DNA from 2 places in the Mesorhizobium sp. M0518 genome. Region 1 is predicted to be linked to the other one. Evidence: predicted binding sites of a transcription regulator. Region 1 holds the regulator's gene; the other holds the start of a gene.
The links. Region 1 encodes LexA, which represses DNA repair genes until DNA is damaged. Its sites were predicted from a motif close to TGTTCNNNNTGTGTTCNG; they were not measured.
Positions count from the first base shown of each region.

Region 2: a site for LexA is predicted at 8,892-8,909, ahead of NKI66_RS06365 (PA0069 family radical SAM protein). Genes of this name have one in related genera too.

Region 1 is NZ_JAMYQY010000019.1:89,972-101,821, forward strand. Features, by position in the region: gene lpxB (lipid-A-disaccharide synthase) at 1-975, shown strand, start outside; gene gltA (citrate synthase) at 1,051-2,379, opposite strand; gene gltX (glutamate--tRNA ligase) at 2,565-3,989, opposite strand; gene NKI66_RS24745 (ComEC/Rec2 family competence protein) at 4,091-6,541, shown strand; gene lexA (transcriptional repressor LexA) at 6,535-7,275, opposite strand; gene kynU (kynureninase) at 7,687-8,934, opposite strand; gene kynA (tryptophan 2,3-dioxygenase) at 9,014-9,850, opposite strand; gene NKI66_RS24765 (AMP-binding protein) at 9,847-11,472, opposite strand; gene NKI66_RS24770 (hormone-sensitive lipase) at 11,782-11,850, shown strand, end outside.
Region 2 is NZ_JAMYQY010000003.1:299,804-311,653, forward strand. Features, by position in the region: gene der (ribosome biogenesis GTPase Der) at 1-41, shown strand, start outside; gene NKI66_RS06320 (LysR substrate-binding domain-containing protein) at 70-993, opposite strand; gene NKI66_RS06325 (MFS transporter) at 1,111-2,400, shown strand; gene NKI66_RS06330 (cell wall hydrolase) at 2,545-3,729, shown strand; gene NKI66_RS06335 (AtpZ/AtpI family protein) at 3,984-4,391, shown strand; gene NKI66_RS06340 (F0F1 ATP synthase subunit A) at 4,451-5,209, shown strand; gene NKI66_RS06345 (F0F1 ATP synthase subunit C) at 5,295-5,519, shown strand; gene NKI66_RS06350 (F0F1 ATP synthase subunit B) at 5,583-6,182, shown strand; gene NKI66_RS06355 (F0F1 ATP synthase subunit B) at 6,193-6,684, shown strand; gene rnhB (ribonuclease HII) at 6,816-7,511, opposite strand; gene NKI66_RS06365 (PA0069 family radical SAM protein) at 7,663-8,817, opposite strand; gene NKI66_RS06370 (glycosyltransferase) at 8,967-9,491, shown strand; gene NKI66_RS06375 (hypothetical protein) at 9,635-10,609, shown strand; gene NKI66_RS06380 (GFA family protein) at 10,617-11,039, opposite strand; gene moaB (molybdenum cofactor biosynthesis protein B) at 11,177-11,731, opposite strand; gene NKI66_RS06390 (4-(cytidine 5'-diphospho)-2-C-methyl-D-erythritol kinase) at 11,718-11,850, opposite strand, start outside.

The DNA.
Region 1 (11,850 bases):
CTGCGCGACCTGCCGCGCCTGATACGGCGGATCAGCCAACTGGCCAAGACCGTTGCCGACGAAAAGCCGGACTGCCTTGTCACCATCGACAGTCCGGACTTTTCGTTGCGCGTCGCCAAAAAGGTGCGTGCGGCCAACCCGTCGATTCCGATCATCCACTATGTCTGCCCGAGCGTATGGGCGTGGCGGCCGGGCAGGGCGGTGGCGATGAAGCCCTATGTCGACCACATCCTCTGCATCCTGCCTTTCGAGGTCAAGGAGCTCGATCGGCTCGGCGGGCCACCGGGCACTTATGTCGGGCATCGCCTGACCCACGATGCGGGCTTGCTGGCCGCAGCCAAGGCGCAGGAGCTGCCGCGCGACCTTTCTCCTGATCGCGTCAAGACCCTGCTCGTCCTGCCCGGTTCGCGGCGTGGCGAGGTACGGCGGCTGCTCGACCCGTTCGGCGAGACGGTGTCGATTCTGCGTGCGCGTGGCCACCGCCTACGGCTGCTGCTGCCGACCGTTCCGCATGTCGCCGACCTCGTCAAATCCTCCGTCAACCGCTGGGATGAAAAGCCTGAGATCATCGTCGATCCCCAACGCAAATGGCAGGCTTTCGGCAAAGCCGATGCGGCGCTGATCGCGTCCGGGACGGTATCGCTGGAACTGGCGCTGGCCGGCGTGCCGATGATTTCCTGCTACAGGCTCGACCCGGTCGCGCGCGTCTTGGCGCCGTACCTCGTTTCCGTCTGGTCGGCGCTGCTGCCCAATCTGATATCGGATCGAGCGCTTATTCCGGAATTCTACGACGGCTACATCAAGCCGAACAATCTGGCCCGGCAATTGGAAGCCCTGTTCGCCGACAGCGGCATGCGCGCCTGGCAGAAGAATGGATTTGCAGAGATCACGCGGCGCATGGCGACGGATAGACCGTCCGGCGAGATCGCCGCGCAGGTGGTGATGCGGTATATCAAGAGAGGGAATAGTCAGTAGGGAGTAGGGAAGTTGACCGTGCCTACTGCCTACTGCCTACTGCCTACTGCCCAATCCCCAATCCCTACTCCCAATTCACCGCTTGGCGATCGGCACGTAGTCACGCTCGGGTGCGCCGGTATAGAGCTGACGCGGGCGGCCGATCTTCTGGCGCGGATCCTCGATCATCTCTTTCCACTGGGCGATCCAGCCGACGGTGCGGGCGACCGCGAACAGCACGGTGAACATGGTGGTGGGAAAGCCCAGCGCCTTCAGCGTGATGCCGGAATAGAAGTCGACATTCGGGTAGAGCTTCTTCTCGATGAAATAGGAATCGGTCAGCGCGATCTTTTCCAGCTCCATGGCGATGTCGAGCAGCGGATCGTCCTTGATGCCGAGCTCGCCCAGAACCTCATGTGCCGTCTTCTGCATGATCTTGGCGCGCGGATCGTAGTTCTTGTAGACGCGGTGGCCAAAGCCCATCAAGCGGAACGGGTCGTCCTTGTCCTTGGCGCGGGCGATGAATTCGGGGATATGATCGACATGGCCGATCTCGCCAAGCATGTTGAGCGCCGCTTCATTGGCGCCGCCATGCGCCGGTCCCCACAGGCAGGCTATACCGGCGGCGATGCACGCAAACGGGTTGGCGCCCGACGAGCCGGCGAGACGAACGGTCGAGGTCGAGGCGTTCTGCTCGTGGTCGGCGTGCAAAATGAAGATGCGCTCCATGGCGCGCGCCAGCACCGGGTTGATCTTGTATTCCTCGCACGGCACGGCAAAGCACATGTGCAGGAAGTTGGCGGCGAAGTTGAGCTCGTTCTTCGGGTAAATGAACGGCTGGCCGATGTGGTATTTGTAGGCCATCGCCGCGATCGTCGGCATCTTGGCGATCAGCCGCATGGAGGCAACCATGCGCTGGTAGGGGTCGGAGATGTCGGTGGAGTCGTGGTAGAAGGCCGACAGCGCGCCGACCACGCCGCACATCACCGCCATCGGATGCGCGTCGCGGCGGAAGCCGGTGAAAAAGCGCGACATCTGCTCATGCACCATGGTGTGGCGCGTCACGCGATAGTCGAAGTCGTCCTTCTGCGCCTTGGTCGGCAATTCACCGTAGAGCAGGAGATAGCAGACCTCGAGGAAATCGCCATGTTCGGCCAACTGGTCGATCGGATAGCCGCGGTGCAGGAGGATGCCGGCGTCGCCGTCGATGAAGGTGATTTCGGACTCGCAGCTTGCCGTCGAGGTGAAGCCGGGATCGTAAGTGAAGGCGCCGGTGGTTGAGTAGAGCGAGGCGATATCGATGACATCAGGCCCGACCGAACCACTTCGCACCTTGAATTCATGGGTCTTGCCGGCGAATGCAAGCGTTGCCGTGGCCTCCTGGGTCTTGCCGCCCAAATCCATTTTTTTCGCAGCTTCGGTCATTGCAAACTCCTTCTTGTTTCCTCATGCCGGCAAAGGCAAAATTCTGCAGAGCGACACGTCGAAAATCACCGCAATGCGCGTATTCGCCACCGCATCTCAGGAGGTGCGTGCCAGATTGGGCCAAGGCCTAATGTTGCACTGCGAAACCCGCCTTTCAATGCCAATCTTCTTGGGCCAGTTTGCTCCTAATCGATTTGATCTGAGATGCGCGCCAGGCTTTCCTCGCGGCCGAGCACGGCGAGCACATCGAACACGCCCGGCGAGGTGCTTTTGCCGGTCAACGCAGCGCGCAAAGGCTGGGCCACCGCGCCGAGCTTGTGACTGCCGGCCGCTGCCACCTCGCGGATCGCCGCCTCCGCCGAGGCGGCTGTCCAGTCACCCGCAAGCCCGTTCAAAGCTTCGTGAGCACTGCGCAGGATCTTGCGGGCATCGTCGGTAAGCAGAAGGGCCGCCTTGTCGTCGATCGGCAGGGGGCGCGTGGCGAACAGGAAGGCCGCGCCATCGACGAGCTCGACCAGTGTCTTGGCGCGCTCCTTCAGGCCCGGAAGCGCTGCCAGCAACTGCGCCTTGGTGCTGTCGTTCAGGCGCGCGGCGATCGCCGGGCCACCTTCGAGATAGGGCAGGGTGGCGATGAAGATGTCGAACAGTTCGGCATCGCTCATGCGGCGCATATGCGCGCCGTTGATCGCCTCCAGCTTGGCGAAGTCGAAGCGCGCCGCGCCCTTGTTGACATCGCCGATGTCGAACCACGAGATCATATCCTTGATCGACATGATCTCGTCGTCGCCATGGCTCCAGCCAAGGCGCGCCAGGTAGTTGAGCAGCGCCTCCGGCAGGTAGCCCATGGCGCGATAGGCCTCGACGCCAAGCGCGCCGTGCCGCTTCGACAGCTTGGCGCCATCGGCGCCGTGGATCAGGGGGATATGCGACATGGACGGCACGTCCCAGCCCATGGCGTTGTAGATCACGGTCTGGCGAGCGGCATTGGTCAGATGATCGTCGCCGCGAATGATATGGGTGACGCCCATATCATGATCATCGACGACGACGGCATGCATGTAAGTGGGATTGCCGTCAGAACGCAGGATGATGAAGTCATCGAGATCCTTGTTGGGAAAGCGCACCTCGCCCTGGACACGGTCATGGACGATGGTCTCGCCTTCGGTCGGCGCCTTGATGCGGATGGCGCCCTTGACGCCTGCGGGCGCCTCAGAGGGGTCGCGGTCGCGCCAGCGGCCGTCATAGCGGGGCGGCAGCCCCTTGGCTCTGGCAGCCTCGCGCATGGCCTCCAGTTCGGCTGGCGTGGCATAGCAATAATAGGCCATGCCCATGCGCACGAGCTCCTCCGCCACCTCGCGGTGGCGCGGCGCACGCTCGAACTGTGACACCGGCTCGCCGTCCCAGCTCAGGCCAAGCCAGGAAAGCCCGTCGAGGATGGCAGCCGTCGCGGCTTCATTGGAGCGTTCACGGTCGGTGTCTTCGATGCGCAGCAGCATCGTGCCGCCAGTGTGCTTTGCATACAGCCAGTTGAACAGCGCCGTGCGCGCGCCGCCTATGTGCAGATAGCCGGTGGGCGAGGGGGCAAAACGGGTGACGACCTTGTCGGACATGGAACTCTCGGAAACCATCTGAAGCGGGTGCGGTTGCGCGGACTTTCGCGCGCCCGGCGTTCATGTAGCATAGGGTGTCGAGGGCGCAAGGGGCAGACCCGATGGCTGGACGAGGCTGGGGCTCGGATCAGGGCGAGGACGCTGCCATCGGCGTCAGCGAACGGTCCCTCTTTGCGCCTCTGCCATTGCCGTCGCCCCTCCTGCCGGATCCCGGCCAAGCGCCGTTACAAGCGGATGTCGCCGCCTCTGTTCCTGTTGCCGAAACCGGCAGGATCGTTCGCGTGCGCCGGCAAATCAGCCTGACATCACTGCCTCGCCTGCGCCACAGCGTGAACACGGCGGCGAGCCTGGAACTCGACCGGGGCGTGGCCTTCCTGCTGGTGCCGGTCTGCCTGGCGATCGGAGCGATCGGCTATTTTTCGCTGACGGCTGAACCCGACTTTGCGAGACCTGTCGCGGTTGTCATTCTGACGGGGATCTGTGCGCTGGTCTCGCGCTCATGGCCAAAGACCCATCTGTGTTTCATGGCGGCACTTTTGTGCGCCCTAGGACTGCTTGCTGCCAAGGTCGAGACGTGGCGTGCGGGCACACAAATGTTGGGCTCGGAAATTTCGACGCAAGTCACCGGCCGCGTCGTCTCGCTCGACCGGATGGAAACCGGCCGTATCCGGCTGACCATCGACGTGACATCGACCGCAAGACCGAAACTGCGCTATGCGCCGGAACGGGTGCGGCTTTCGGCACGCAAGATCCCGGCTGACGTGACCGCCGGCTCCCTCATCACCGGATATGCCAAGCTCTTGCCGCCGACCGGGCCGGTGCGGCCGGACAGCTATGACTTCTCCTTCGACAGCTACTTTGCCGGCATCGGTGGCAGCGGGTTCTTTCTCGGCAATCCAAAGCTTGTCGTCAACGATGACGGCGACATGCCGCTGCCGGCCCGAATTTCCTCTAGCGTGGAAAATGCCCGTGAAGGCATCGCCGACCATATCAGGGCGAGCGTCGGCGGCGCCGAAGGCGAGATCGCCGCGGCGCTGATCGTCGGCGTGCGCGCCGGCATTCCCGATGACATCAATGAGGCGATGCGACGTACCGGCATCTACCACATCATCTCCATTTCGGGACTGCACATGGCTCTGGTCGCAGGCACCATCATGGGTTTGCTGCGCGGCGCCTTCGCCTTGTTTCCCGACTTTTCCGCGCGTCGCCCGGTCAAGAAGTATGCCGCCGCCGCCGCACTGTTCTCGATCGCGGCCTATCTCATCATCTCGGGAGTCGTCGTTGCCGCCGAGCGCAGCTTCATCATGCTGGCGGTGATGCTGATTGCCGTGCTGTTCGATCGAGCAGCACTCACCATGCGCAATCTGGCGATCTCGGCGATCGCCGTCATCGTGGTGTCGCCGCATGAGGTGGTCGGCCCGAGTTTTCAGATGTCGTTCGCCGCGACCGCGGCTCTGGTCGGCGCCTATGCCGGCTGGGCGGATCACCGCGCGGGAAAAGCAAGACCGCCGCCGCCAAAGCGATCCGTGCCCGGTTTCCTGACGCGAAAATTCCTGCTGGCGGCAACCGGCCTTGCCATGACCTCGATCATCGCGGGAAGCGCGACGACGCTGTTTGCCATCTGGCATTTTCAGCGTGTCTCGCCGCTCAGCCTGTTTGCCAATCTCGCGGTAATGCCGATCGTCACCGTCGTCATGTTCCTGGCCGTCGCCAGCGCGCTGTTGATGCCTTTCGGATTGGATTGGCCGGCTCTCTACCTGATGGGTAAGGGCCTGACGATGATGATCGCCATATCAGGCTGGATCTCCGAGCGTTCGCCTGTCGATGGGGTCGGGCTGATTTCGCAGCAGTCGGTCCTGTTGGTGGCAATTGCCCTGGTCATCGCGACAATGGCGACAACTTGGCTGCGGCTCGCTGCTCTGCCATTCGCGCTGGCAGGCTTGCTGACCGTCTCGGATACGCGCACGCCGGATGTGCTAATCTCGGAAGACGCCCGGCTGGTGGCGTTGCCGATCGGTGGCGGCGAGCTTGCCGTCAGCCGGGAACGGCCGAACGAATACACCGTCGACAACTGGAAACGCGCCCTGACATCAGAAACCATCGTCGTGCCAGAGGTGTTCGACAACAGCGATGGGCAATTCGATGTCGCGGATGCCGTTGATCTGCCGCTGGGATCGCCGTTCTATTGCTCCTCAGGCGTTTGCGTGGCCAGGCACATGTCCGGTGCGATCATTGCCTATGTCGAGGACCGCAAGGACGCCTGGAAAGCCTGCGGCTTCGCCGAGCTGATCGTCATCAATGACGCCACCGCGTATGACGCCTGTCACAATCCGCTGGTTCTCGTCATCACCAAGCGGCAACTGGCTCGCAAAGGCAGTGCCGCGGTCTTCTTCGATCGCCAATCGGCGACCACGCCGGCGACGATCAGCTTCGCGGTGGACAGCCCATATCGGCCCTGGCACACGCAACGCAAATACTCTCGTGAGGCAAGGGGGCTGGCACCCTTCAAGAAACCGGAGAAGCCAGCGGCCAACCCACAGCCGCCTCAGTAGCGGCGGATCAGGCCGACGAGCTTGCCTTGCACCTTGACCCTGTCCGGGCCGAAAATACGGGTTTCATAGGCCGGATTGGCGGCTTCGAGAGCAATCGAAGCGCCCTTGCGGCGGAACCGCTTCAGCGTCGCTTCCTCTTCATCGACCAGCGCCACGATGATCTCGCCGGGGCTCGCCGTGTCGGCATTGCGGATGATGACGGTGTCGCCGTCGAAGATACCGGCCTCGATCATCGAGTCTCCCTTGACCTCCAGCGCATAGTGGGCGCCGCCCATGATCATGTCCGGCGGCACCGAGATCGAATGCGTCTGATGCTGGATGGCATCGATCGGCACACCGGCGGCGATACGGCCCATGACCGGGATCGACACGGCGGAGACCGCATCGTCATCATTGCCGGGCGAGGGCATCCGCGAAGGCGCCGGCTTGATCTGCCGGCCAAGGGCGCCACCCTGACCGAGACTGCCCTGGATGACGCTTGGCGAAAACTTCTTTGCCGCGTTGAGACCGGGCGCGATCGAGTCCGGCAATCGCAGCACTTCCAGCGCGCGTGCCCGGTTGGGCAACCGGCGAATAAAGCCGCGCTCCTCAAGTGCGGTGATCAGCCGATGAATCCCGGATTTGGAGGCAAGGTCAAGCGCCTCCTTCATCTCGTCGAAGGATGGCGGAATGCCGCTCTCCTTCAGGCGTTCATGGATGAACATCAGCAGTTCATGTTGCTTGCGCGTCAGCATGGCGGCCCCCAGGTTACCTGAAACCAGAATCGAAAAACAAACCCAGAACAAACCCTATCTGTTCCAGTTGTGTTCTGCAACCGTTTAAAGTTTAATGAATTTGTTAAGGCTGCTGAAATTATTTGGCGCTTGCCAGCGGGTCGCGATCAACAGGCGCTAGGCACGGCGATGCGCCTGTTCCCATTGAAATTATTATGGTTAATGACCTGTGGCTCATCCTCGACCCAAGGCTTGGCATTATCAGTCTATCGACCTCCACAAAGGACGATATCAATCTTCGGGACGTTCGTTTGCCGTGAACGAAACGGAGCCAAAACGCCAACGTCTGTTGGCATTTGTGGCTGGAAATTCAGCCCTCCGTCATCTGCCAGGCAGTGAGGGCGGCGGCGGTGGATCGCGGGGATCGTTGCGTCAGGTAACGGCTTCCTTGACCGCGAAACGGCGGTCCTTCCATGCGCCCGTGCGCAGAATACCCTCCAGCACCTCAACCGCCAGCCACACATCCTTGTAGCCGACATAGAGCGGCGTGAAGCCGAAACGGATGGTCGATGGCGCACGAAAATCACCGATGACGCCGCGCTCGATCAGCGCCCGCATGATTTGATAGCCGTGATCGTGAAGGAACGACACCTGGCTGCCGCGCCTGGTCGCGTCGCGGGTGGTCTCCAGCGTGAGACCGTAGGCGCCGCACCTGGCTTCGACGAGCTGGATGAACAGTTCTGTCAACGCGACACTCTTCTTTCGCAATGCCGCCATGTCGACGTCATTCCAGATGGCAAGCGCGCCTTTGAGCGCCCGCATCGACAGGATCGGCTGAGTGCCGCACAAAAAGCGGCGGATGCCGGTGCCGGCAACATAACCCCGTTCGAAGGCAAAGGGCCGCGCATGGCCCCACCAGCCGCTGAGCGGCTGGCTGATATCGCCGTGGTGGCGCTGCGCGGCATAGATGAAGGCCGGTGCGCCCGGACCGCCGTTGAGGTACTTGTAGGTGCAGCCGATGGCGAAATCGGCATTTGCGTGATCGAGCTCGACGGGCAGGGCGCCGGCGGTGTGGCAAAGATCCCAGACGATCAGCGCTCCGGCCGCATGAGCTTTGCGCGTCAGCGCCGCCATGTCGCGCAGTTCACCCGATTTGTAATTGACGTGATTGACCAGCACCACCGCGACGTTTTCGTCGATCAGCTCTTCGATGGTCGGCGCGTCGACACCCGCGAGGCGCAGCAGGACGCCATCCCGGGTCGAGGCCACGCCTTCGGCGATGTACAGGTCGGTGGGAAAACTGTCACCTTCGGCGACGATGGCCGACCGGCCGGGCCGCATCTCCATCGCCGCGTGCAGCACCTTGTAGATGTTGGTCGATGTCGTGTCGCAGACAACGGTCTGGCCGGCCGCGGCTCCTATCAGGCGTCCGAGCTGGTCGCCGAGTTCGATTGGCATCTCGAACCATCCGGCCGTGTTCCAAGCTCGGATGAGATCCTGGGCCCATTCTTGGGTCGCCGCCTGCTGCAGCTCGCTGAAAACGGCATGAGACGCTGCCCCCAGTGAATTGCCGTCGAGATAGATCATCCCCTCCGGCAGAATGAAACGGTCGCGCATGGCCCGCAGCGGATCCGTGGCATCCATCGCTTCGACTGCGGCGAGATCAGGAATTCCACTCATGGTCGGTCAGTCCCCGGTTGTTCGCGAAGGGTTTTCCGCCACAGCGCGTCCCCTCGGTGTGCCTGTTTTCATTTCGACGTCAGAGCCGGGTGCGGACCGTCCACAGCTCCGGGAACAGCACGACCTCGAGCATTTTCTTCAGATACGAAGCACCCGACGTGCCGCCGGTGCCGCGTTTCAGGCCGATGATGCGCTCCACCGTGGTGACGTGGTTGAAGCGCCAGCGGCGGAAGTAGTCCTCGAAGTCGACCAGCTTCTCGGCCAGTTCGTAGAACATCCAGTAGCGCTGCGGATCGCGGTAGATGGTCTGCCAGGCGACCAGCACCTCTTCATTCTCGGTTCGCGTCTCACGCCAGTCCGTGCGCCTGGCATCGGCACCGATGTCGAATCCGTTGCGCGCCAAAAGCAGCAGTGCCTCGTCATAGAGCGACGGCTCGGCCAGGATCGCTTCCAGCTTCCCGCTCAGGTCGGGCCGATGCTTGTGCGGCCCGAGCATTGCCAGGTTTCGGTTGCCGGCCATGAACTCGATGGCGCGATACTGCCAGGACTGGAAACCCGAGGACTGGCCGAGCGCGTCGCGGAACTCGGTGTATTCGCTGGGCGTCATCGTCCGCAGCACGTCCCAGGCATTGTTCAGCTGCTCGAAGATGCGCGCAACGCGCGACAGCATCTTGAAGCTCGGCTCGAGCCGGTCGGCGCGGATGGAACGGATCGCGGCGCCAATCTCGTGCAGAGCAAGCTTCATCCAGAGCTCGGAGGTCTGATGCTGGATGATGAACAGCATCTCGTCATGCGCCGATGACAGCGGCGTCTGGGCCTCCAGCACTTTCTCCAGGTGCAGGTAGTCGCTGTAGGACATGCGCTCCTTGAACGACATCTGGGCGCCTTCGGACGCCGGATCGTACGGTTGGCTCAATTGATTTTCTCCGTGCGCAGCCGGAAGCGCTGGATCTTTCCGGTCTGGGTCTTGGGCAGAGCGGCGATGAATTTTACCGATCGCGGATATTTATAGGGCGCGATCGTTGCCTTGACATGGTCCTGCAGGCGCTTGGTGGTGAGGGCGTCGGGCGCGACGCCCTGCACCAGCACGACATGCGCCTCGACGATCTGGCCGCGTTCGGCGTCCTCTGCACCGATCACCGCGCATTCGGCGACGTCCGGATGCGCCAGCAGCGCCGCCTCGACCTCGGGACCGGCGATGTTGTAGCCGGCGCTGACGATCATGTCGTCGGAGCGTGCGGCGAAATGGAAGAAGCCGTCCTCGTCCTGCGTGAAGGTGTCGCCGGTGAGGTTCCAGCCGTCGCGCACATATTCCTTCTGCCTGTCATCGGCCATGTAGCGGCAGCCGGTCGGGCCGCGCACCGCCAGCCTGCCGGTCGTGCCGCGCGGCACCTCGCGCATCTCGTCATCGACGATGCGCGCCTCATAGCCGCCCACCGGCTTGCCGGTCGACGCAGGCCTCATGTCATCGAAGCGGTTGGAGATGAAGATGTGCAGCATTTCGGTGGCGCCGATGCCGTCGAGGATCGGCTTGCCGGTCTTTTGCGTCCACTCTTCGAAAACCGGGGCGGGCAAGGTTTCGCCGGCCGAAACGGCGACGCGCAGCGACGACAGGTCGGCACCTTCATCCATGGCCTTCAGCATGGCGCGGTAGGCAGTCGGCGCGGTGAAGGAGATCGTCGCTTTGTAGGTCTCGATGATGTGGATCATGTTGGGTGGCGTCGCCTGCTCCAGCAGCGTCGCCGCCGCACCGAAGCGCAGGGGAAAGATAGCGAGCCCGCCAAGGCCGAAGGTGAAGGCCAGCGGCGGCGAGCCGACGAAGATGTCGTCCGCCGTCACCTCCAGGATTTCGCGTGCATAGGCGTCGGCAATGATCAGGAGGTCGCGGTGGAAATGCATCGTCGCCTTCGGAACGCCTGTCGTGCCCGAGGTGAAGCCGAGCAGGGCGACATCGTCGCGGCCCGTGTCGACTGCGGTGAACGTCACCGGCTTGTCGAGAGCGGCACGATCGAGTTCGGCATCATGGTTGGCGGTGCCGTCGAAACCGATGACCTGCTTGAGGAACGCGCTGTCCTTGGCGCAGGCAGTCATCTCGTCCATCAGTCTGGTGTCGCACAGCGCAACGGTAATCTCGGCCTTGTCGACGATCTTGGCGAGTTCGCCGGCGCGCAGCATCGGCATGGTGTTGACGACCACGGCGCCAACCTTGGTGGCAGCCAGCCAGCAGGCGACCATGGCGGGGTTGTTGGCGGAGCGGATCAGCACCCGGTTGCCGGGCTCGACGCCATAATTCTCGACCAGCGCGTGGGCCAGCCTGTTCGTCCAGTCGGACAGTTCCTTGTAGGTGCGGCGGCGGCCATTGCCGATCAGGGCGGTGTGGTCGCCGAGACCTTTTTCGACCAGCCTGTCGGTCAGTTCGACACCGGCGTTGAGGCGTTCGGGATAGTCGAAGCCGTCGAGCAGGATTTCAGGCCATTGCTCCGGCGGCGGCAGGTGATCGCGCGTGAACGTGTCGATATGCGCTGAAGGCCCAAGCATGTCGCCGCTATCCCGTCTGCTGCCTGACCAGTGCGCGATGCGCCTTGGCCGGATGTAGTGGATCCTAAGGTCCTGCTCTGAGGAAGCTTCGTACTACCCATCGCACCTGCTGAGATGCGCCCAGAAAGGGTGAACATCTGCAGGTTCGGGCAGCACAGCAGACCTCCCATTGTCGGCTGTTCGTTGGGGCAGGATCGCACCAGTCGAAATTTGTTTCAAGCCTAAAATGTTTTTGCTCAGGGCATTGACGCATGGCATGGCGGTGGCCATTGCTAGCAAGTAGCGATGCCGTCTTGGGGAAGGGCGCAGATGTTCGAACGTCACATCGTCGATTGGGATGATGCCTATGCCAACGGTGCGAATATCGCCGGCAGTGAT
Region 2 (11,850 bases), on a different contig from region 1:
ACAACCCGTTCGCCGGCAGGTCAAACAAGAAACGCAGCTGATCGTCGGCGCCCACCTGGCGCTTCATGATCACGCCACGTTGCGCAGGCCGTTGTCGCTGACCCGCGCATTTTCGGGCAGCGCTTGCCGTGCGGCGTCCAGCAGGATATCGGCGAGGCGGGCCGCCACCGGCTCCGCCTCGGCGTCCTTGCGATGCAGGAACAACGCCATCTTGGGCAGGGCGGGCAATCCGGCGATCTCCGGCGTCATCGCGCTGACGCTGGCCGGCAGGCCGATGTCGGTGCGGATCGTCAGCCCCAGTCCCGCCGCCACGGCTGCCCAGATGCCGCCAAGGCTCGGGCTGGAAAAGGCCATCCGCCACGACAGCCCGGCGCGGTCGAGCGTTTCGGTTGCCACCGTGCGCAGAAGGCATGGCGCTTCGAGCGCCACCAGCGGCAGCGGCTCACCGTGCCGCAGGCTGGTCTCGATGCGCTTTGCCGGCCCGATCCAACGCATCGGCACATCGGCGACATGCTGGCTGTAGGGCAGCGTTTCGCCGCAGTGCCAAGCGAGCGCGATGTCGAGATTGCCCGACATGACCCGTTCGGCAAGTTCGTGGCTGCGCGCGATCCTGGCTTCGATCTTGACCTTGGGGTGCGCCCGGGCAAAGCGGCCGAGCACATCAGGCAGCACCGCCTCGCCGAAATCTTCCTGCAAGCCGAGCCGTACCCAGCCTTCCAACTCGACATCGTGGATGGCGGATGCCGCCTCGTCATTCAATTCGATCAGCCGGCGCGCATAGCCGAGCATGGTCTCGCCGGCCTCGGTCAAAGCGAGGCCGCGTCCTGATTTGCGGAAGATCGGCGTCGCCGCCTGTTCTTCCAGTTTCTTCAATTGCGCGCTCACCGCCGACGTCGACCGGCCAAGCCGGTCAGCGGCCTTGGCAAAGCTGCCCAGTTCCATGCCGGTGACGAAACTGCGCAGGACGTCGAGGTCGAAAGTTACGCGTCGCATAGTGTTAGTCCTGTTTTTCAGGATAGTAAGTTTAAAAGTTCCTGATTTTAAGGATGAAGCTATGGCGGTAGAGACAGACCGTCAAGGCCACCGCTAGCGCAGCATGGGAATGAAATCATGTCCGCCATTGTCAATTGCACAGACCGACAGCCGCCGGAACTCCTGGAAGATACCGGTTCCGCCGCGAGGGCATTCAAGTCGGGCCATCGCTGGAAGGTTCTGGGCATCGGCGTCGCCGCCAATGCCGCCTTCTCGGCTACGTTCTCCGGCATCCCGGCGACGGCGGTCGTTCTTCGCCAGGGCTATCACCTGGGCAATGCCGAGCTCGGCCTGGCGCTCGGCCTTCTCGGGCTGGGGGTCGCGCTCAGCGAACTGCCCTGGGGCCTGCTCACCGATCGCTGGGGCGATCGCCGCGTGCTCCTGGTCGGGCTCGGCGCGACGGCGGTGTGGCTCCTGGTCATGGCGATGCTGGTTGTGCCGACAAAGGCCGGTACTCCCGGCGTCACGCTGCTCGCCGCGAGCCTGCTCATCACCGGACTGCTCGGCGGCAGCGTCAACGGTTCGAGCGGCCGCGCCATTATGGGCTGGTTCCGGGAAAACGAGCGCGGCTTCGCAATGAGCATCAGGCAGACGGCGGTGCCGCTCGGCGGCGGCCTTGGCGCGCTCGTGCTGCCCTCGCTTGCGCTGGCTTTCGGCTTTGGCGCGGTGTTCGGGGTGCTGGCGGGCGCATCCGCTCTGTCTGCCCTGTTCGCCTGGCGCTGGCTGCACGAGCCGCCGACGGCGGGGGAGGGCCATCTCGCTTCGGCTGTGGCCGGACCGGCGCCGCTGCGCAACCGCGATGTTTGGCGTATCGCGACCGCCATCGGCCTGCTCTGCTTTCCGCAGGTGGCCGTGCTCACCTTCGCCTCCGTGTTCCTGCACGATTTCGTTGGGTTGGGAACGGCGGCGATCAGCGCGAGCCTCGCCGCCGTTCAGATCGGCGCCATGGTCATGCGCATCTGGAGCGGCCGCTTCACCGACCGTCACGGCAACCGCCGCCAATTTCTTCGCTTGTGCAGCGCGTTCAGCGCCCTTGCCTTCGCCATGCTTTGGCTGCTGGTCCTGTTCGGCCCAACCGTTCCGGGCGGCCAGCTCATCTGCTTGGCGGTCCTTCCAGTCGTGCTTATTGTCGCAGGCATCTCCGTCTCCGCCTGGCACGGCGTCGCATACACCGAGCTTGCCACCCTTGCCGGCGCCAGCCATGTCGGGACCGCGCTCAGTCTTGCCAACACCTTTGTTTTTGTCGGCTTCTTTCTGGTACCGGTGGCCATTCCGGGGCTCTTGCACCTCTGGTCCTGGTCCGGCGTCTGGCTGGCGGCCGCCATCTGCGCGCTGATCGCCCGGCCGATCTTCCTGCGTCCGGCCTGAATAGTCGGCCGCAAAATCGCCTGACTTCGCAACCACGACCTCGGGTCGGCCGGGAAAACCCGATCGAAGCCGTTAACGTCCCATCAAGGTTAATGCATCATTTTGCTCTCCAGTGGGGTCAGTCGCGTTCCTGGAGAGTGTTCCGTGCATCGACGTGTGTTGAAGCGGCTGGTTGCCGCCGCCGGTGAGAGAAAACGTGGCTTTCTGGCTCCGCTCGTCATCGGTTTCGGCATCTGGATCGGCTTTCCGACGGTCGCCGCCTATCAGGACATGACGAGCCTGGTTTCCGGCCTCGAAGCATCGAGCACGCGCTGGAATTCCTATGTCGAGAAATCCGTCGCCGGCTCGACCCATGCGGCCGAGATGCCCTTTGCCGATTCTGATGTCACCGGCTCCATCTCCGGATCGGGTGTCCACCTGGCCGGTGTCGGCAACGTGTCGTTTCGCGGCAAGGGCGGCAAAGTCAGCGGCACGCCCGATGAGGACCGCGTCGTGCGCGCCGAGAAGAAAGGGCGCATCGTCCAGATGTCTCCCGTCGCACCGCCGAAGAACTTCAACGCCGGCTCGATCTTCGAGCGCACCTCCTCCTTGCTGCGGCCCAGCATGGACAGCGGCCTGAAAATGGCTTTCGCCAAGCCGCAGATCAAAGGCAAGGAAATCCAGATCGCCGCGGCATTCCATGCGCGCGAGGACAAGAAGCCGGATCCCGGCGTGCCGGCCATGCTGGCAGCGCTGGTCAACAACGACCATCCGGACGTGCTGGCCACCGCCTACGCGCAGTCCGAGCCTGATTATGCCAAGGCATCGCCCTTCGAAGCCCTCCTTCAGGACGAGCAGCCCAATGAGGGCCGCTTCATTCCGCCGATGGCCAAGGGCGATCATTCGTGGATCCAGAACCCGCTGCCCGCCAGTGTCTTCTCCCAAAAGGAGCAGGCATGCCTTGCCAACGGCATCTATTTCGAGGCGAGGAGCGAATCCGTGCGCGGCCAGGCCGCTGTCGCCCAGGTCATCCTCAACCGCGTCCGCAATCCGACCTATCCGAATTCGATCTGCGGCGTCGTCTACCAGAACGACAGCTGGTTCAACCGCTGCCAGTTCTCCTTCGCCTGCGACGGCAGGAAGAAGCGCATCGATAGCCCAGCCGCCTACAAGACCGCCCAGGAGATCGCCATGGCCGTCACTGCCGGCAAGATCTTCATCCCGGAGGTCGGATCGTCGACCCACTACTATGCCCAATATGTCCATCCCGGCTGGGCGCGCACAATGCAGAAGATGACCAAGATCGGCCTGCATATCTTCTATCGGACCTATGGCGGCGGCTGGAGCTGAGTGCAGAGCAGCCGCTGATCTTTGATGTGGCGCGCAGCCTATCGAAGAGCCATTGCGCAGGGGATTCGCGCCATGCATCCTCGTCATCATGGCGGGCACGATGTCGCACCTTTCTAATTGATTGATTTTATTGCCTAAAATACATGGCAATGAACTTCCGCCCGTGGCTTGACGGGCGCAAACCCTCTAACTATGTTGCCGGCGACTTTAGAAGCGGACGGACGGTGACGGTCTGACCGGGCAGGGGGGTTGCGATGGCCGACAAGAATGGGCCAGACGGAACCGGAAAAACCGGCCGCGGCAATCAGCATGAACCCGATATCCGCGACGACGATCTTGAGCGCCGCCGCCGTGACCTTGAAGCTTCGCTTGCGACAAGGCGGCCGGGCCGGCTCGAGGGGAAAGACGACGCGAAAGCGGGCAGTGTGGCCGGTTATGGTCAGGCGCTCAAACTCTCCAGCGAGTTTATCGCCGGGGTGGTGGTGGGTGCCGGCATCGGCTGGATCATCGACCGTCTGGCGGGGACATCGCCATGGGGTCTGATCGTGTTTCTGCTGCTTGGTTTTGGCGCCGGAGTGCTCAATGTGATGCGTTCCGCCGGCGTTGTGGCAGAATTTGGACAGGGCGATAAATCGCGCCGTGACCAAGACGACAAGAAATGACCGCGCTTCATGTGCGGTAATGGTAACGAGGCCGTACGCGGCATTGACGGGGTTTGAACGTGGCAGCTGACAAGGTCGATCCGATCCACCAGTTCCATATCAACAAGCTGATTCCGATCGACATCGGCGGCTATGACCTGTCTTTCACCAATTCGGCGCTGTTCATGGTCGCAACCGTGATCGTCGCGGCTGGATTCCTGTTTCTCACGACGTCGAGCCGCAGCCTGGTTCCCGGGCGGCTTCAGTCGGTCTCCGAGATGGCCTACGAGTTCGTCGGCAACATGTTGCGCGATGCCGCCGGCACGCAAGGCATGAAGTTCTTCCCTCTCGTGTTCTCGCTGTTCATGTTCGTGCTCGTCGCCAATCTGCTTGGCCTGTTCCCGTATTTCTTCACCGTCACCAGCCACATCATCGTCACCTTCGGCCTTGCCGTGCTGGTGATCGCAACCGTGGTCGTCTACGGCTTCATGAAGCATGGTTTTGGCTTCCTGAAACTGTTCGTGCCGCATGGCGTGCCGGTCTTCCTGCTGCCACTGGTGGTGCTGATCGAGGTGATCTCCTTCGTGTCGCGCCCGGTCAGCCTCTCGGTTCGTCTGTTCGCCAACATGCTCGCCGGCCACATCACGCTGAAGGTGTTCTCCGGCTTCGTGGTCAGCCTGAGCGCGCTCGGCGCGGTCGGCGTCGCCGGCTCTATCCTGCCTCTGGCGATGGCGGTGGCGCTGACGGCACTGGAACTGCTGGTCGCCTTCCTGCAGGCCTACGTCTTTGCCGTGTTGACCTGCATGTATCTCAACGACGCCCTGCACCCCGGGCATTAGGTCCAAAAGTTTCCGGCCCAGGAATTTCCAACATAGGCGCCGGATGGAATCGCAACGGAATTTTAGATCCAAAGGAGTTGAACAAATGGACGCAGAAGCAGCAAAGTACATCGGCGCCGGCATCGCTTGCCTGGGCATGGGTGGCGCGGGCATTGGCCTCGGCAACATCTTCGGCAGCTACCTGGCGGGCGCACTGCGCAACCCGTCGGCTGCCGATGGCCAGTTCGGCCGCCTGATCTTCGGCTTCGCCGTGACCGAAGCTCTGGGCATCTTCTCGCTTCTCATCGCGCTTCTGGCCCTGTTCGGCTGAGCACTCGGGAAGATTGGACAGGCCGGCCGCGCGAGCGGCGGGCCTGAATTTCGGGGATAGTCCATGTTCGTGACATCTGCCTTTGCGCAAGAGTCCGCGCCATCAGCCGATACCAGCCACGCTGCGACGGAAGGCGACACGCATTCCAGCACCAGCGTGCCTGCTGAAGCGCATGGCACGTTTCCGCCATTCGATCCGGCGACGTTCCCGTCGCAGCTTCTGTGGCTGGCGATCACCTTCGGGCTGTTCTATCTCTTCCTGAAGCGGGTGGTGATGCCGCGCGTCGGCGGCATCATCGATGTCCGCAACGATCGCATCACGCAGGACCTTGATCAGGCGGCCAAGTTGAAGGGCGAGGCCGACGCCGCCGTTGCTGCCTACGAGCAGGAACTGGCGGAAGCCAAGACCAAGGCCAACGCGATCGGCCAGCAGGCCAGCGACGCGGCCAAGGCCGAGGCCGATACCGCGCGCAAGAAGGTCGAGGCCGCGCTCGACGCCAAGCTTGGCGAAGCCGAAGCCCGCATTTCTTCCATCAAGGCCAATGCCATGAAGGAAGTCGGCAGCATCGCCGAGGATACCGCTTCGGCGATCGTCGAAGCCCTGGTTGGCGGCAAGGCCAGCAAGGCCGAGATCGCGGCCGCGGTCAAATCCGTGGCCCGGTGAGGAGCGCATCATGGATTACACATCTCTCGCGACGCTCTGGGCCACGGTTGCCCTGGTCATCTTCCTGGGCATTGCCGTCTACATCAAGGTGCCTCGCCTGATCGCCAAGGCGCTCGACGCCCGCGCCGCCAGGATCAGCAATGAACTGGACGAAGCACGCCGACTGCGCGAGGAGGCCCAGCAACTGCTTGGCCAGTATCAGCGCAAGCGCAAGGAAGCCGAGCAGGAGGCCGCCGACATCGTCGCCGCCGCCAAGCGCGAAGCCGATATGCTTGCCGCCGAGGCGCACAAGAAAACTGAGGACTATGTTGTCAGGCGCACCGCGCTTGCCGAACAGAAGATCGGCCAGGCCGAGCGTGACGCCATCAGCGAAGTCCGCGCCAGCGCCGTCGATATCGCCGTCGAGGCAGCGCGCGCGCTGCTTGCCAGCAAGATCGACGCCAAGGCCGGTGCCGATCTGTTCAAGGCATCGCTCGCGGACGTGAAGTCGAAGCTGAACTGAGCCCTCACGGCCCTCATACAATTAAAGCCGCCCGGGCAACCTGGCGGCTTTTTTGCTTGGAGAGTGCGTGAGACGCCGAAGCGGTCAATCTCCCCACAAGGGGGAGATTGGCTTGTCGCCGCCGCCGTTGTTCAATCCAGCCCAGCAAAGCTCTCTTCTTCAACCACTTCAGCGCCACCCAGCCTGAACGGCGAAAACGATACGCGATGCAGCCGCGCCACCGGGCCATGCGCTTCGATCGCGGTGCGATGGCGAAGCGTGGCGTAGCCCATATGGACTTCGAACCCGTAGCGGTCGTGGTGGTTGCCGCATCCGCACATCATGCGGTCCCGCATTACCTTGGCGACGATCGAGGCGGCAGCGATCGATTGCGAACGCTGGTCGCCCTTGATCAGCGCGCGCCCTTCACAAGGCAGCCCCGGTGGCACGTCGCGTCCGTCGGCAAGGGCGAGTTTCGGTCGGACCGACAGCCCGACCAGGGCGCGGCGCATGGCTTCCAGGCTTGCCTTGAGGATGTTGCTGCCGTCGATGCCCTCGGCGCTGATGGAGGCCATTGAGACCGCCTGCGCAGAGCCGAGAATTCGCAGGAACAAGGCCTCACGCTGCAAATGGCTGAGGCGTTTGGAATCGTCGAGGCCGTCCGGAATGTTGGCGGGATCGAGCACCACGGCCGCGGCGACCACCGGCCCGGCCAGGGGGCCACGGCCGGCCTCGTCCATCCCGGCGACCGGCCACAGGCCCTCCGCCATCGCCTTCGTCTCGAAGGAGAAGTCAGGCTTCTCGATGATCTCAAAGAGAGGCGGAGAATCAGAACGCGCGCGAGCCATGTTGCGGCGAGGTTCGCATCGGCTCTGATTCTCCGCAAGTCCCTCCGGGTCGGGTGGGGCGCCGGACCGGGAGGGCACCGTCTGCAGGCCGGGGCAGGCCGGACGGGATTCTGGTGCCGCGACGGATCAAACCACCGCGACGAATTGTCTCTCAAAGCAGCGTCAGCTGCACCTGGTCTTTCCCGGCGGCAACGAACTGGTCGGTCCGCAGCGTGCGCCGTTCGGCATTGAGGCCGAGCCGCTTGGCTGTGATCTCGAAGCGCCGGCCGATCTGCCAGGCGTAGGGACCGGCGCCCTTCATGCGCTTGCCCCATTCCGAATCGTAGTCCTTGCCGTCGCGCATCGAGCGGACCAGCGACATCACATGGCGGTAGCGGTCGGGATAATGGCGCAGCAGCCAATCCTTGAAGATCGGGCTGACCTCCAGCGGCAGGCGCAGGATCACGTAGCCCGCTTCGCGCGCGCCGGCCGCACGTGCGGAATCGAGGATGCGTTCCATCTCCGGATCGGTCAGGCCCGGAATGATAGGAGCCACCATGACCGACGCCGGAATGCCGGCATCCGAAAGCTGCCGGATCGCTTCCAGCCGCTTGGTCGGTGTCGACGCGCGCGGCTCCATGGTGCGCGCCAGCATACGGTCGAGCGTCGTCACCGACAGCGCCACCTTGGCGAGCCCGCGTTCGGCCATGCGTGACAGGATATCGATATCGCGCGTCACCAGAGCGGACTTTGTCACGATGCCGACTGGATGGCCGCGCGCTTCCAGCACTTCGAGAATTTCGCGCATGATCCGGTATTGCTTCTCGATCGGCTGGTAGGGGTCGGTGTTGGTGCCGATGGCGATGGTGCGCGGCTGGTAGCTGTCTTTCGAAAGCTCCTTGTCAAGCAAGCGCGCCGCATCAGGCTTGGCGAACAACTTCGATTCGAAATCCAGACCCGGCGACAGGCCCATGAACGCGTGCGTCGGGCGGGCAAAGCAATAGACGCAGCCATGCTCGCAGCCGCGATAGGGGTTGATGGAACGGTCGAAGGAAATGTCGGGCGATTCGTTGCGGGTGATGATTGTGCGCGGCTTCTCGACCTGCACTTCGGTCTTGAAGGGCGGCAGTTCCTCCAGCGAATTCCAGCCATCGTCGAACACGTGCCGGCTGACCGGCTCGAACCGGCCGGACGGATTGATACCCGCTGACCTGCCGCGGTTGCGGTCCGGGCGGACACGCATGCCGCTCTGCTCGACCATCGCGTTGGCCATCTCGGCTCTTCCTGCTCCGAAAGCTGCAATGTCGGCGCGCACGATCTGTTCCATTTTCGCCCGCTCCCAGGGACTGTCCATGTTGTGTCGAATCGCTCTGCTCATGAAATTATTCCTATTTCGTTGATAAGAACAAAGCAAGAACTTTCTATGGTGCGATGCAAAACTGGCGCTGTCGGGCGCTTTCCGCTATTCGGCTAAGGATGCTCAGTGTTCTCATCGAAACCCGCAACGACGAGGAGGGCCTCGCCCGCACGCTCGCCTCGCTGATTGGCGGCGCGGTCGAAGGCGTGGTGCGTGAAGTCATCGTCTGCGACACAGGCTCTACCGACCAGACGCATCATGTGGCCGAGCATGCCGGCTGTCAGTACGTGACGGGCGGTGTCGCTGCCGGCATCCGCCAGGCCAAGGGGGATTGGTTGCTGCTCCTGGAGCCGGGCGCGCGGCTGGTGGAGGGCTGGATCGATGAAGTTGTCGCCCATACGGCCAGGCAGACCATGGCGGCACGGTTTTCGCGCACGCGAGCCAGTCGCACGCCATTCCTGGCCCGGGTCTTTTCGGGAAACCGCGCCTTGGCCGACGGCTTGCTGATCAGCAAGCGTCAGGCGGCGGCCGCGGCCAAGAGTGCCGGCAGTGCCGAGGCCATCGCCCGCGGCCTCGCGACGAAGCGGCTCGACGCCGAAATCTGGATGGCGCCGGCCAAGCAGGAGCGCCGCCCCTCGACGTGATTTTTTGCAGTTGCTCAGGTCATTGTGCATTGCACAAAGTTTGACGCGGGGTTAGCTTCCGTTCAAGCGGGAATTGGGTTTGGGTCATGCCGAGAGGCGAGCACCGATGCGGCATCGGTGGTGCTCTCATAGCCGAGGACCCAATGAAGCTTTCAACCCCCGACACATCCGGCGCGGCCAGTCTCGAGGCCATTGCGCGCAACGGCAGCCTGCTGCGGCGCATCGCCGTGCGTATTCCAACCTATCTGACGGACCTGCGTGAGAACCCTGCCTGGCTGCCGATGTTCGTGTTGGCGCGCACCATGCCCGGACGCCGCATGCATTGGCTCGGCGCAAAGCGCGCCCGCCCGGTCGCCAATGCCGGGGATACGATGTTTGCCGGTGTCGAACGGGGAGCGGTCGTCGATGCGTTGCGCTCCGACGGGCTGTTCTCAGGCCTGGTCCTGCCGCCTGATATCCATGAAGAGATCGCCGACTTCGCCGGGCGCACGCCTTGCTTCGGCAATTTCGACCGCCGTCTCGAATTCATGCCGGGGGAACATGCCGAGGCCGAGAAACGCCTTGGCCGCTCGCTGCTTAGCGGGCATTTTTTCGAGCGCATCCTCGACTGCCCGGCGGCGCTTGCCATCCAGCGCGATCCGCTGCTTCTGGATATTGCCGCGCACTATCTCGGCGGCCAGGCGAAACTGATCACGACGCGGGTCTGGTGGAGTTTTCCCACAGGTGCCGCTTCGGATGCCGACAAGAACCTCGCCTCGCTCGGCAAGTATCATTTTGACCTCGACGACTGGCGCATGCTGAAATTCTTCTTCTACCTCAAGCCGGTCGACGCCGACACCGGTCCGCATGTCTATGTCAGGGGCAGCCACAAGCGCCGCAGCCTAAAGCATCAGCTTACCCTTCTGGTCGGCCATCCCGCGCAACAGGTTCTGGATGTCTATGGCGAGCAGAGCCCGGTGACGCTGACCGGCGAGGCCGGTCTCGGCTTCGTCGAGGACCCCTTTGGCTTTCATATGGGCACCGTGCCGGCACGCACGCCGCGACTGATGATGGAAGTCGGCTTCGGCGTATCGCCGCCGTCGCGCCGACGGTTTCATGGCGAGCCGGTCATCCGCTGAGAGCTGCCTATCCGAAGCTCATCTCGACAGGCGTCCAGTGAGCGCGGCGCCTGGCTTGGCGCTGTGCCCGGCTTTCGGCATCGAAGTCGACACGAGCCGGCTCCTGATTGAACCGCTCTCGGTCGTCCAGGGCGTTGATGATGACGATCGCCCTTGCGTCATCCTCTCCGGCGATTGCGGCGACATAGACGCCGCAATCCCGGCAGATCAAATAGTCGGCCGTCCTCAGCCCGAACTGATATTTTCGCAATCGCGCCTCATCCTTGACCGAGATGGTCAGTCTGCCGTCCGGATCGGCAATGGCGCGCGAACCATGTCTGACACAGAACGAGCATTGGCAGGCGCGAACTTCGATTTGCGATGGGTCGAGTTCGGTTGAAAATGCAAGGCGTATGTTGCCGCAATGGCATCCGCCGGTATGCGTGGTCATGGTTCTGCCTTGTCGTGATGGCGATGATCGCCTTCAGGCAAGGTACTTTTCCGAGGTTCGGTTTGGAATGGTGTTTCGAAGGCACCGGTGCTGTTCTGCCTGCAAAAGCGGCGTGGAACCGACGCTTTGCCTGGCTTTTACAAAGCCGATTTGCCGCGCCGTAAATGCTCGTCCAGGCGCGGCATGATCTCGACGAAGTTGCACGGCATGTGCCGGTAGTCGAGCTGCGCTTTCAGGATGCCGTCCCACGCGTCCTTGCAGGCGCCTGGCGAACCCGGCAGCACGAAGACGAAGGTGGCGTTGACGACGCCGCCGGTCGCCCGACTCTGGATCGTCGAGGTGCCGATCTTGTCGTAGGAAATCCGGTGGAACACTTCCGAAAAGCCATCCATGCGCTTTTCGAAGATCGGCTCCAGCGCGTCCGGCGTCACGTCACGGCCTGTGAAGCCGGTGCCGCCGGTGGTGATGACGACATCGATATTCTTGTCCTGTGACCACGCCAGAACCGTGTCGCGGATTTTCTCGCGGTCGTCGGTGACGATATTGCGGGCCGCCAGCAGATGGCCGGCCTCGGTGATGCGGTCGGCCAGCGTCTGGCCGGATTTGTCGTCGGCGAGGCTGCGCGTATCCGAAACGGTCAGCACCGCGATGCGCACGGGAATGAAGGAGCGGCTCTCGTCAATTCTGGCCATCTGCGCCCTCCGATGCGATGCTGCGCGTCGCGGCAACGAACCAGTCGGGCTGGCGGCCGCGGATTTCGGCGGCGGCGCGCTTGGCGACATTGCCGGTTTCGAACAGGCCGAAACATGTC